One region of the Nocardia sp. NPDC051570 genome, then DNA from elsewhere that is predicted to be linked to it. Evidence: riboswitches for the same ligand, from Rfam matches in the RefSeq annotation. Region 1 holds a riboswitch; each other region holds the start of a gene.
What was found. Region 1 has a riboswitch for S-adenosylmethionine ahead of ACIA76_RS29495 (amino acid ABC transporter permease). Riboswitches for the same ligand answer to the same signal wherever they lie in the genome.
Positions count from the first base shown of each region.

Region 2: another riboswitch for S-adenosylmethionine. It lies ahead of ACIA76_RS09030 (homoserine O-acetyltransferase); the one in region 1 lies ahead of ACIA76_RS29495 (amino acid ABC transporter permease).
Region 3: another riboswitch for S-adenosylmethionine. It lies ahead of ACIA76_RS22865 (aminotransferase class V-fold PLP-dependent enzyme); the one in region 1 lies ahead of ACIA76_RS29495 (amino acid ABC transporter permease).
Region 4: another riboswitch for S-adenosylmethionine. It lies ahead of ACIA76_RS28195 (rhodanese-like domain-containing protein); the one in region 1 lies ahead of ACIA76_RS29495 (amino acid ABC transporter permease).

Region 1 is NZ_JBITDI010000013.1:69,396-72,598, reverse strand. It holds gene ACIA76_RS29500 (amino acid ABC transporter ATP-binding protein) at 1-554, opposite strand, end outside; gene ACIA76_RS29495 (amino acid ABC transporter permease) at 551-1,492, opposite strand; SAM riboswitch class I at 1,504-1,597, opposite strand; gene ACIA76_RS29490 (SDR family oxidoreductase) at 1,753-2,613, shown strand; gene ACIA76_RS29485 (RNA polymerase sigma factor) at 2,570-3,203, opposite strand, start outside.
Region 2 is NZ_JBITDI010000003.1:465,587-468,789, reverse strand. It holds gene ACIA76_RS09035 (TetR/AcrR family transcriptional regulator) at 103-789, shown strand; SAM riboswitch class IV at 832-942, shown strand; gene ACIA76_RS09030 (homoserine O-acetyltransferase) at 1,133-2,284, shown strand; gene ACIA76_RS09025 (DUF3017 domain-containing protein) at 2,288-2,605, opposite strand.
Region 3 is NZ_JBITDI010000009.1:7,142-10,344, forward strand. It holds gene ACIA76_RS22865 (aminotransferase class V-fold PLP-dependent enzyme) at 1-1,143, opposite strand, end outside; SAM riboswitch class IV at 1,190-1,303, opposite strand; gene ACIA76_RS22870 (LysE family translocator) at 1,516-2,136, shown strand; gene ACIA76_RS22875 (flavin reductase family protein) at 2,138-2,602, opposite strand; gene ACIA76_RS22880 (YbaK/EbsC family protein) at 2,714-3,187, opposite strand.
Region 4 is NZ_JBITDI010000012.1:81,529-84,731, forward strand. It holds gene ACIA76_RS28190 (O-succinylhomoserine sulfhydrylase) at 1-806, opposite strand, end outside; gene ACIA76_RS28195 (rhodanese-like domain-containing protein) at 803-1,225, opposite strand; SAM riboswitch class IV at 1,282-1,396, opposite strand; gene ACIA76_RS28200 (hypothetical protein) at 1,590-2,024, opposite strand; gene ACIA76_RS28205 (FAD-dependent oxidoreductase) at 2,292-3,203, shown strand, end outside.

The DNA.
Region 1 (3,203 bases):
AGCTCCGGATCCAGCGCGGAGGTCGGCTCGTCGAACAGCACCACCTGGGGGCGCAGCGCCAGCGCGCGGGCGATGGCCACCCGCTGCTGCTGGCCGCCGGACAGCCGTCGCGGATACTCCTGCGCCCTATCGGCCAGTCCGACCCGCTCGAGCAGATCGACCGCCTCCGCCTCGACCTCGGCGCGGGGACGGCGCTGCGCCGAAATCGGGGCCAGTGCAACGTTTTCCAGCACGGTCAGATGCGGGAACAGATTGAAGCTCTGGAATACGAAGCCGATGCGGGAGCGCTGGCGCAGGATCTCCCGTTCGCTGCGTTCGTGCAGTTTCGCGCCCTTGCGGCGATAGCCGACCAGTTCTCCGGCCACCCGCACGGTCCCCGCATCGACCTTCTCCAGGTGGTTGATCGTCCGCAGCAGCGTCGATTTGCCCGAACCCGAGGGGCCCAGGATCACCGTCACCTCGCCCGGGCGCACCGCGAGATCGATCCCGCGCAGCACCTCGTTGGCGCCGAACTGCTTGTGTACGCCCCGTAATTCGACCGTGTACGCGCTCATCGGCGTTCCCCCGTGATCTCGGCGAGCTTGCCGCGCACGCGCTGCCACGGTGTGCGCGGCAGCTCGCGATGGCCGCCCTTGGCGAAGTGGCGCTCGATGTAGTACTGCACGACGGTCAGCACGCTGGTGAGCACGATGTACCAGACCGTCGCCACCATCAGCAGCGGGACCACCCGGCCGTTGCGGCCGTAGATCACCTGGACCTGGTAGAACAGCTCGGCGATCGCCATCACCGAGACGATCGAGGTGCCCTTGAACAGGCTGATCACCTCGTTGGCCGCATTGGGCAGGATGCCGCGCATGGCCTGCGGCGCCACGATGGTGAAGAACTGCCGCCGCCACGGCAGGCCCAGCGATTTGGCCGCCTCCAGCTGGCCCGGATCCACGGAAATGATTCCGGCGCGGATGATCTCGGCCGAATACGCCGCCTGATGCAACGCCAGCCCGATGACCGCGGCGGTGAATCCACTGATCACCCCGTTCACATCGAAGCTGAAAAACGCGGGGCCGAACGGGATTCCGATCGACAGGCGCTTGTACAGATAGGCGATGTTGAACCAGAACAGCAGCTGCACGATCAGCGGAATCGAGCGGAACGCCCAGACATATGCCCAGGCGATCACCTGCAGCACAGGGACTTTCGATAATCGCGCCACGGCCAGCCAGATACCGAGCAGGAATCCGAACAGCGTCCCCCAGAAGGTGAGCTCCACGGTCAGCTTCAGCGCCGCGAGCACCGAATCGGCGGCGAAGTATCGGGCGAAGGTCGGCCAGTCCCAGCCGGGATTGGTCACCAGGCCGTGCGCGAACTGGGCCACCAGCACCAGCGCGACGACGGCGATCAGCCAGCGCCACGGGTGCCGGGTACGCGCCACCGGCAGGGTGTCCTCGGCCACCTCGACGGTGCCGGAGGGATCGATAGCGGCCACAGTGGTCATGGAATCGCGATCCTCCATCGGTCCTGGCGGTAGCACCCGCACCCGGCCCGCGGGGGGTTGCTGCGGTCTCGTCGAGCCAGATCTCTCAACCGCTCTGGATGGTGAATTCGAACGTATCGGACATCGGTGCGACTGTCTGCCGTCCCGATCAACGTGAATTCAATTGTTGGCAGCGGGTTTTCCCGTTTACCGACGGGGAATTCCGAGGGGGGAAACAGCACTGTGTACAACGATGTTCGCAATGGCTAGGGTGAACGTTCATGAAGGATCTGACCGACCGGATATGCCTCATCACGGGCGCGGCCAGCGGTATCGGCCGGGCCACCGCGCAGGCCGCCGCGCGCGCGGGTGCGCGCCTGGTGCTCACCGATATCGCCGCCGCGGGGCTGGCCGAAACGGTCGAGCTGATCCGCGCGGCCGGGGGTGAGGTGCTCGACGCGCAGACACTCGACGTCTCCGACTACGACGCGGTCACCGCGTGGGCCGAGCGGGTGCACGACGAGTACGGCAGCCTGGACGTGGTCATGAATATCGCGGGCCTCTCCGCCTGGGGCACCGTGGAGAACCTCGAACATCGGCATTGGCGCTCGATGGTCGAGGTGAATCTCATGGGGCCGATCCACATCATCGAGAACTTCGTCCCGCCGATGATCCGGGCCGGGCGTGGCGGACATCTGGTGAACGTCTCCTCGGCGGCCGGACTGCTCGCGCTGCCGTGGCACGCCGCCTACAGCGCCGCGAAGTTCGGGCTGCGCGGGGTCTCGGAGGTGCTGCGCTTCGAGCTGGAGCGGTACGGCATCGGGGTGAGCCTGGTCGTCCCGGGCGCGGTGCACACCCCGATGGTCAGGACGACAGAGATCGTGGGCGTCGATCCGGACGATCCGCGGGTGGCGAAGCTGCGCGGAGCCTTCGTCGGCCACGCGGCGACGCCGGAGCAGGTGGCCGATCGGATCCTCGCCGGTATCAGGCACAATCGCTATCTCGTGCACACCGCGACCGATATCCGAATCGGCTACTGGTTCGCCCGCAAGTTCGCCTGGCCCTACGAGATGGTGATGCGGTATGCGAACCGGCAGCTCAACAAGTTGCTCCCGGCCCAGGAGAATTCGCTGTCCCGGTGAGGTCGGCGCTGCGGCGGCGCAGGTGGTCGCGCTCGGCGGCGTTGCCGGTCCGCGCGAGGGCATCGGCGAATGCGCTTGCGGCCTCGGCGGTTCGGCCGAGCCTGATCAGCAGGTCGGCCCGGATCGCGTGGTAAAGGTGGTAATCCGCGAGCGGTAGTTCATCGACGAGCGCCAGCGCCGCGGCCGGGCCGTCGATCTCGGCGACGGCGACGGCCCGGTTGAGCGAGACGATCGGGCCGGGTGCGACCGCCGCGAGCTGGTCGTAGAGCCGCAGGATCTGATCCCAATCGGTATCGGCGGCGGTCGCGGCATCGGTATGTACGGCATTGATGGCGGCCTGGATCTGATAGGGGCCGGGGTGATTGCGGCACAGGCACTCTCGCACCAGCCGATGCCCCTCGGCAATGAGCTCGCGATCCCATCGGCCGCGATCCTGATCGGCCAGCGGCACCAGGGCGCCGTCGGCCGTGTGGCGGGCCGGGCGGCGGGCCTCGGTGAGCAGCATCAGGGCCAGCAGGCCGACGGCCTCCGGCTCATCCGGCATCAGTTCGACGAGCACGCGGCCCAGCCGGATCGCCTCGGCGCACAGG
Region 2 (3,203 bases), on a different contig from region 1:
AATCCTGGCACCTGAGGACAATTGGCGTCAAGAGAAAAATGTCGCAGACTGACATTTGGCGTCTCTCGTCACAATAAGAGCCGATGGCGATAGACTGGGACCATGCTCGAGTCACCAGCCCAGCCCGGCCTGCGGGAACGCAAGAAGCAGCAGACTCGACGCCGGATCATCGAAGTCGCGCTGCGGATGTGCGACGCGCACGGCTTCGACGCGACCACCGTCGAGCAGATCGCCGACGCCGCAGACGTCTCCCCGCGCACCGTCAACCGCTACTTCGAGTTGAAGGAGGACATCGTCCTCGCGCCCTTGGTGGATTTCGCCAAGCTCATCGGAGACGAGCTGCGCAAACAGCCAGTGACGGGCAATGAGCTGCAGGCCCTGTTCGACACGTACCTGGCCGTGACCAATGCCAGCATCGCCGGGCAGACACTGCCCTTCGAGTGGTTCCAGCACATGCAGCGGATCATGCGCACCAGCCCGACCGTGCGCGCGCGCAGCATGGACATCGCCGACACCAAGACCATCGAGATCCACTCCGCCCTGGCCGAGCGCATCGGCGCGGATCCGGATTCGATGACCGTCCGGCTGATCGCCGGGACCTGGAACGCGATCATGCGCACCGGGATCGAATGCGACGCCACGCTGCCGGACCGCGACCCCATGGACTCCGCACATGCGGCCATCTGCGCGGTCCGCGGCGCCTTCGACGAATTCGTGCAGCGCTGCGTGCTCCCGCTGACTCGGGGATGTTCGGCCTCGGGATCGGCCGAAAGCGGTGCTGCGCGGTAGCCGTTCGCGCCCCGTCTCGGCGATCGGTTACTATCGCGGGAAGGTCATGAGCGCCAGCGCCAAGCCCCGGCTCGCTGGCCGGCAACCCTCCTGTTGCGGTGGGGTGCTCCGGGTGATGACCGGGCTCCCGAGGGCCGGGAGCAAGCGCCACGATCAGGAGGTCCCCACCATGTGTTGTTGCTGTTCGCTTGTTGAAGTCCGATAACACCAGCAAGCCCAGTTCGGCGTCCCATTGGAGCAGGCCCATGAGTAACTCGACCGCGCCCCGAATCATGCACATCGAGGGCAAACACCCTGTCGCTACCATCGAAATCGTGTGTTCTTTTCGAACGGCGGCGGCCCGGTGACCGTGAGCATCGAGTCGAGCACCCCGCAGACGGCGGCCGCGCTGCTGCCCCCGCCCGACGGTCGCCTGGAGACGATCGCCATCGGCGACCTGCGCCTCGAGAACGGCGCGGTGATCCAGGACGTCGAACTCGCGGTGCAGCGCTGGGGTGAGCTGTCCCCGAATCTGGACAATGTGGTGCTGGTCGAGCACGCGCTCACCGGCGATTCGCATGTCGTCGGCGCGCCCGACGAACTGCATCCGCTGCCCGGCTGGTGGGACGGCAGCGTAGGTCCGGGCGCCCCGCTGGACACCCGCGAATGGTGCGTGATCGCTACCAATGTGCTGGGCGGCTGTAAGGGCAGCACCGGCCCCACCTCGCTCGCATCGGACGGACGACCCTGGGGCGCCCGGTTTCCCGAGATCTCCATTCGCGATCAGGTAGCCGCCGAGGTGGCGCTGTTCGACCTGCTGGGCATCGATCGCCTCGCGGCCGTGGTGGGTGGATCGATGGGCGGCATGCGCGTGCTGGAGTGGATGGTCGGCCATCCGCAGCGGGTCGGCGCCGCGCTCGTGCTGGCCGTCGGGGCGCGCGCCACCGCCGATCAGATCGGCACCCAGACCACCCAGATCGCCGCGATCAAGGCCGATCCGGATTGGCAGGACGGCGATTACCACGGCACCGGACGCGCGCCGACCACCGGAATGGGGCTCGCGCGCCGCATCGCGCATCTGACCTACCGCACCGAATTCGAACTCGACCACCGCTTCGAGAATGCGGCGCAGGACGACGAGGATCCGCGCGACGGCGGCCGCTATGCGGTGCAGAGTTATCTGGAGTACCAGGCGCAGAAGCTGATTCATCGCTTCGATCCGGCCACCTACGTCCTGCTGACCGAGGCGATGAACCGGCACGACATCGGTCGCGGGCGGGGCGGGATCGAGGCCGCGCTGGCCGCCACCGCGGTGCCGTGCATCGTCGGCGGCGTCGACTCCGATCGGCTCTACCCGCTTCGCACGCAACAGGAACTGGCGAATCTGCTGCCCGGCTGCAAGGAGCTGGAGGTGGTCCGCTCGCGCGACGGGCACGACGGATTCCTCACCGAAACCGAGGCCGTAGGCAAGCTGCTCGCCGAGACGATGGAGCTCGCCCGCAAGGCGCGGGACTGAGCGTCAGGTCACCCCAAGGCTGTTGATCGTCGCCGCGACCACGATGATGCTGCCGCCGAGGACCGTATAGGCGCCGACGTCGAATGGCTTACTGCGCACGGCCAACACGCCGACCCGCAGCGTCGGCAGGCATAACCGCAGCGCGGCCGCCAGCAGCGTCGCACCGCCGATCACGAATGCCCCGCGCCGCCAACGGTCCTGGGCCAGAAGCACCGCGGCCACCACCAGAACGGCCACCACCAGGAGTATGGGCAGATTCGTCCGGAGGAACCGTCCGACCGGACCGTGCTGATGGGCATGGGACGCGGGTGCTTCGGTCACGCCGACATTCTCGCATCATCGCGGAGGGGATATGTGATCGGTGACAAGTGGGGGCCTGCGCGGAATTCGGAATTCGCCGAATGGTGCCGGGGTCACCCCGATGCACGGGCAGGGGGGCTGCGCCTCGGGGTGCCCCGGCGCCCCGTGTGATACGCGGGAGAAAGGCGTACCGCGCGTGGCGTGGTCTCTCGCATCCAACCGATCCGACAAGTTGTAATCTACAAGTAGAATATAACCAGAGTTACTAACTAGCAAACATATGGGAATGTGTGTCGCATCGAACGCATAGCGAAACATCGTTTCTGTTCAACTTGATAACTTTGCCCCTATTCGATATCCCGCTCCCATTCTCCGGTCGCGAGTCGATGGCCACTCGAATCGAGCAGGCCGTCGCGGCATCCAGCGCCTGAGTCCTGGTCATAGCCGACGCACGCCGACCAGGACCTGGCGCGTGCTTGTTGGAATCGCAAAAGATGCCCGCGATCGACGAAACCACACGAGCCGGGGGTGTGTCGCTGCATGCCGGTCGAATTGCGATGTTGAAAGCTTGGGGCATGAACCTGACCGCCAGCGCATGCCCTCGCAACTCCCGCTCCAC
Region 3 (3,203 bases), on a different contig from region 1:
GATGCTCGCGCGCAGGGCGCCGTCGACGCCGAGGCGGGCCAGCAGGGGGTGGGCGCAGAAGCGGCCGTCGCGGACGCCGATGGCGTGTTCGGCGGACAGATAGGCCGCGACGCGACCCGGTTCGAATCCGTTCAGGGTGAACGCGACGATGCCGACGCTGTCGGCGCTGTCCGGCCAGATGCGCAGGAATCGAACTCCCGCAATGGCTTCCAGACCCGCGCGCAGGCGGTCGGCGAGGCGGCGCTCATGCTCGATCGCGGTCCGTTCGTCGAGCGCGCCCAGCGCGTCGCAGGCCGCGGCCAGGGCGGCCACGCCGAGCACATTCGGGGATCCGGCCTCGTGGCGCTGCGGTGCGCAGGCCCATTCGGTCTCGGTCGTGCCGACCTCCTTGACCGCGCCGCCGCCCGCGAGATAGGGCTGCGCGGCGTCGAGCCAGTCGCGGCGACCGACCAGTACTCCGGCGCCGAACGGCGCGTACAACTTGTGACCGGAGAAGGCCAGGTAGTCGATGTCGAGGGCCTGCAGATCGATGCGTCGGTGCGGGGCCAGCTGCGCGGCGTCGACGAGGATGCGCGCGCCGCACTGATGCGCGATGGTGGCCAGCCGCTCCAGGGGCAGCACCTCGCCGGTGACATTCGACGCACCCGTGATCGCAAGCAGCGCGGCCGGTTTGGCGCACAGCTCGGCGACCACGCGGCGGACGGTCTCCTCGACGGTGTCGGCCGCGGGCACCACGCGGCGGCCGTGCCGGGTCCAGGGCAGGAAGTTGGCGTGATGTTCGATATCGAGCACCACGGTGTCGCCGGGCACGCAGGAGGCCAGCAGATTCAGCGAGTCGGTGGTGTTGCGGGTGAAGACGACGACCTGATCGTCGGCGCAGTTCAGGAAGCGGGCCACCGAATCGCGGCTGGATTCGTAGCAGTCGGTGGAGATGCGCGAGGCGTAGCCCGCGCCGCGGTGGACGCTGGCGTAGAAGGGCAGCAGTTCGGTCAGCCGGTCGGTGACCTGGGCCAGGGCCGGGGCGCTGGCGGCGTAGTCGAAGTTGGCGTAGACGCGAGTTCCGCCCTGTACCAACGGAACTCGCAGATCACATCCGGAGACACGGGCGAGCGGGGCACAGGTCTGATCGAGAATGGCAGTCATCGGGCAATCCCTTCGGATGAGGGACTCCGGGGATATCGATGGTCGGAGTCCGCGCTTGCCGCGCCCGGTCGGGCAGCAGCCTGGTCGTCACCCGGAGCACCCCGCCGCGGAGGAGGGTTGCCGGCCAGCAAGCCGGGGCTTCACGCTGGCACTCATGACCTGACCCGAGATTGACAGATGGCGTGCGATCTTGTCAACCCCGGCGAAGAGCGTGCCGGGGTACTGATGGAGGAGGGAACCAGGGGCGTGCCGGGGTACTGATGGAGGAGGGAACCAGGGGCGTGCCGGGGTACTGATGGAGGAGGGAACCAGGGGCGGAAGCCTCGGGGTAATTCCGTTGCTCGCGGCGCTGATCTGGGATTTCATGTGGCGATGAGCGTGTCGCTGGTGCTGGGGTTCGTCGGGGTCTGTGTGGTGTTATCGCTGACGCCGGGGCCCGATTCGTTCTTGGTGTTGCGGTACTCGATCGTCGGGCGACGACCGGCGATCACCTCCGCGATCGGGTCGGCGGTCGGGGGTATCGCATGGGCCGTCGTGGTGGCCGCGGGGGTGGCGACCCTGCTGGAACAGTCGGCGACGGCGTATCGCGTGGTCAAGGTGATCGGCGGAATCTACCTGGTGTACTTGGGCATTCGGACGCTGATCGCACAGCGGCGCGCTCGGGCGGTCGAGGCGGAGCGGTCGGCGCCACGGTCGGTGTCCACGCGCTCGGCGTTCGGCGCGGGACTGCTGTGCACGCTGCTCAATCCGAAGGTGGGGTTGTTCTATCTCGCGGTGCTACCGCAGTTCCTGACCGAGGCGACCTTCGCGCATACGCTGGCGCTCGGTGCGATCGAATCATCGGTCGCCGCAACCGAAATGGTATTGCTGGCGGTGGCGGCGGCCAGGCTCGCCACGCTGTTGCGCCGACAGCGGGTGCGCGATCGGCTGGAACAGATCAGCGGGGGAATCCTTGCGGTACTGGGGATCGGGACGGTCGCGTCGGCGGGCTGAGTCAGTGCAATCCGGTCGGCCGGTGGTACGTGCCGTTGTAGTAGAGCAGCGGTGCGGCGATCGGATGGTCGTCGGTGTTGTCGTGCACCCGGGTGACCAGGCCGACGACCAGGGTGTGATCGCCGATCGGGATCAGCTGGCGCACCGTGGCCCGGACCCAGATCGGGGTGCCGTGTAGTACCGGCTCGCCCGTATCGAGGGTGGTCCACAGCGAGCGGTCGGTGAAGCGCTCGTCCGCGGTGCGCGAAAACCGTTGGGCCAGATGCTGTTGATGTTCGCCGAGGAAGTGCACGACCAGCGAGTCGGCCGCGAGCATGGCCTCGATGCTGGAGGAGGTGTGGGCGATATTGAACGAGATGAGCGGGGGCTCGAGCGATAGTGAGGCGAAGGAGGTGGCCGTGAAGCCGACCGGCCCGGTCGCCGAATTCACCGTGACGATGGTCACTCCGGCCGGGTAGTGCCGCATCGCCGCGCGGTACTGCGTCGCGGTGATGCCACTCAGATCGTCGGGCGCCCGTAGTCGATCGGTCACAGCCCTAACCTACGTCGCTCGGGCCTGCGATATTCCGATCGTGGGTCAATCCACATCGATGGCCAGCCCCGCGGTGATGCGGACCAGTTCGGTGAACGAGGTGCGGAAGACGGTATTCGGATGTCCGGCGGCGGCCCAGAGTTCGCGGTGGCCCGACAGTGCGTTGTCCACGTAGGTGGGCAGATTGGTGGGATGGCCGACCGGTGCGACACCGCCGATGGGCTGGCCGGTCACCTCGCGCGCCACCTCCGCCGAGGCCCGGGTGAGGGTGCCGTCGAGCCGCTGCCCGGTGCGTTCGATATCGACCTGATGGGCGCCGGAGACCAGCAGCAATACCGGATCGTCGTCGAGCAGGAACACCAGCGATTTGGTGATCGCACCCACCGCCACCCCGAGGGCCTGGGCGGCCTGTTCGGCGGTGTGGGTGGGCTCGGACTGGGTGACGATCACGCCGTGGTGTCCGCGCGCGATGAGCGTGTCCGAGACCCGGGATGTCACCGGGGGCAACGACCTGCGCATGGCACCAGCGTAGAGG
Region 4 (3,203 bases), on a different contig from region 1:
AGCGGCATGGTCTCCAGGCCCTTGAGCAACGTCCACGCATTGAACGGGCTCAAGGCCGGACCGGTATGGCGCATCAGTGTTTTCACCGGACCGTCGATGTAGTCCTGCGCGCCCAGGATCGCCCCGCCGAGCACCCGGCCCTGGCCATCGATGTGCTTGGTGCCCGAATACACCACGACATCCGCGCCGAGATCCAGACTGCGCTGCAGCAGCGGGGTGGCGAAGACGTTGTCCAGCACCACCTTCGCGCCCGCGGCGTGCGCGAGCTCGGACACCCGGCGCACATCCACCAGCGTCTGCATCGGATTGGACGGGGTCTCGAAGAACACCGCCTTGGTGGGCTGCGACAGCGCCCGCTCCCACTGGTCGAGATCCTCGCCGTCGACGAAGACGGTCTCCACGCCCCAGCGCGGCAGGATCTCGTTGCACACCACGAAGCAGGAGCCGAACAGGCTGCGCGCGGCCACGAGTCGATCACCGTTGCCGAGAAGCGCTCCGAGAGCGACGAATACGGCCGCCATACCGCTGGCGGTCGCGAAACAGGCCTCGGCGCCCTCGATCAGGCGCATCCGCTCCTCGAACATCGCGACCGTCGGATTGCCGTAGCGCGAATAGACGAAATGCTCGATCTCGCCGGTGAACGCGGCCTCGGCCGCCTCGGCGCTCTCGTAGACGAAGCCGGAGGACAGATACAGCGCCTCGGCCGTCTCCTCGAAACCCGAGCGCCGCAGGCCGCCGCGCACGCCGATCGTCGCCGGGCCGACGCCCTCGGGCAGTGGTTTGTCGAATGCGCCGCCGGTGATCACGACTGCCGCCACGGCAGTCCGAGGGCGCGCCAGCCGGCGCCGCCACGATGTCCGTCGGCGTCGAGCGGACCCTCGAAGCCCTCGAGCACGTTGTAGGAGGGTTCGTATCCGGCGGCGGTCGCGGTCTTCGCGGCGCCGATCGAGCGCTGGCCGGAGCGGCACAGGAAGATCACCGGGGCATCACTGTCGGCGGCGCGGTCGGCGAGGACCTGCCTCAGCTGGTCGGTGAACTGCGGATTCGGCGATCCGCTGCTGTCGACCCATTCGATCAGCGCGGTGGGCCGGTCGATTCCGGCGGTATCCGGCACGCCGACGAAGCGCCATTCGGCCTCGGTGCGCACATCGATCAGGACCGCATTCGAATTGTCGCGCAACAGTTCCCAGGCCTGCTGGGGAGTGATATCGCCCGCGTAGCTCATGACCGTCCCTCACAGCAGCTGCGGTATTTCTCGTTCATTCGATGAACCTCCTCGCGAATCCGCACTTGCCGCGCCGGTATCGGCGCGTGGCCAGGTCGTCACCCGGAGCACCCCACCGCGGAGGAGGGTTGCCGACCAGCGAGCCGGGGCTTGACGCTGGTACTCATGACCTGAAAGTGAGAGTGCCTGGTCACCGGGCTTTATGTCAAACCCCGGCGAAGAACACGCCGGGGTCCTAGGGGAAACAAGCACGCCGGGGTCCTAGGGGAAACAAGCACGCCAGGGTCCTAGGGGAAACAAGCACGCCAGGGTCCTAGGGAAACAGGCACGCCGGGGTCCTGAGGAGAACAAGCACGCCGGGGCCCTACGGGGAGCAAACAAGCCATTGGTCGTTCGGCCTGCTCAGATTCCAGGTGGCGGTCTGCTCGCGGCCGTCGATCCTGCTGGTCACCGTGGCCCGGGCGCGGGCGCCCTCGACGGTGGTGTCGCGGACGTTGGCGATCTCGACCTGTTTGCCGAGGGCGTCGGGACCCAGCGGGGACTTGGCGGCGTCGAAGCCGGGGCAGACGGTGGTCGCGCGGCGCTTGGCATCCGAATCCGCTTGGGCCGTAGCGAAATTGCGGATGGCGACGGCCACACGATCGGAATCTGTGACATTGTTCTCAGCCGGGCGCAGCACGCCGAGCAGCACCACGCCGCCGATCAACAGCAACGCCACCACAGCGGCCGCGATGAACGGCACCGCGGACCGCGGGGCCTCGCGCTGGTCGATCTCAGTGGGTTCGTCGGCATCGGTCATGCAGACATCATCGCTGGTCATTGATAGTGGTCCGAATCACACTCGGTATTCCCGGCCGAGTCCGGGAATACCGGCCATAGCCGCCACCGATAGAATCGCTGGAACCCGGCTTCGGCCGGTGGGATCGGCTCCCGGGCGCAGCAACGACGCAGCATCACGGGATGACGACAACCGGGTGCAGACCCCGGTCCCGACGTCAACTTAGCCTAAGCTAAGAACGACGGCTAAGACATGACGACAGATTCTCGACCAGAGGTGCGCGTAAGAATGACCGAACACAGTGCAGCGACCCGCCCACTGCGCATCGCGATCGTGGGCGCCGGACCGGCCGGAATCTATGCCGCGGACGCGTTGATGAAGTCCGAGGCGCAGGTGAGCATCGACCTGTTCGAGCGGATGCCCGCCCCGTTCGGTCTGATCCGCTACGGCGTCGCGCCGGATCATCCGCGCATCAAGGGCATCATCACCGCGCTGCACAAGGTGCTCGACAAGCCGCAGGTGCGCCTGCTGGGCAATATCGACTACGGCTCCGACATCACGCTGGTGGAACTGCGCCGCTTCTACGATGCGGTGATCTTCTCCACCGGCGCCAATGCCGATCGCGCGCTGAGCATTCCGGGCATCGACCGGGACGGCTCCTACGGCGCCGCGGACTTCGTGTCCTGGTACGACGGACATCCCGACGTGCCACGCGACTGGCCCCTGGAAGCGGAGAAGGTCGCCGTGCTCGGCGTCGGCAACGTCGCCCTCGACGTGGCGCGGGTACTGGCCAAGACCGGTGACGAGCTGCTGCCGACGGAGATCCCGCCGAACGTGTACGAGGGCCTGCGCGCCAACAAGGCGCTCGAGGTGCACATCTTCGGCCGCCGCGGCCCGGCGCAGGCCAAGTTCACCCCGCTGGAGCTGCGCGAGCTGGACCATTCGCCGAATATCGAGGTCATCGTCGATCCGCAGGATATCGATTACGACGAGGGCTCGGAGGCCGCGCGCCGGCATTCCAAGCAGGTCGACATGGTCTGCAATACGTTGGAGCAGTGGGCGATTCGCGATGTGGGCGACCGGCCGCACAAGCTGTTCCTGCACTTCTTCGAATCCCCCGCCGAGGTGCTGGGCGGCGAGGACGGCTCGGTCGTGGGCCTGCGCACCGAGCGCACCCAGCTCGACGGCACCGGCAACTGC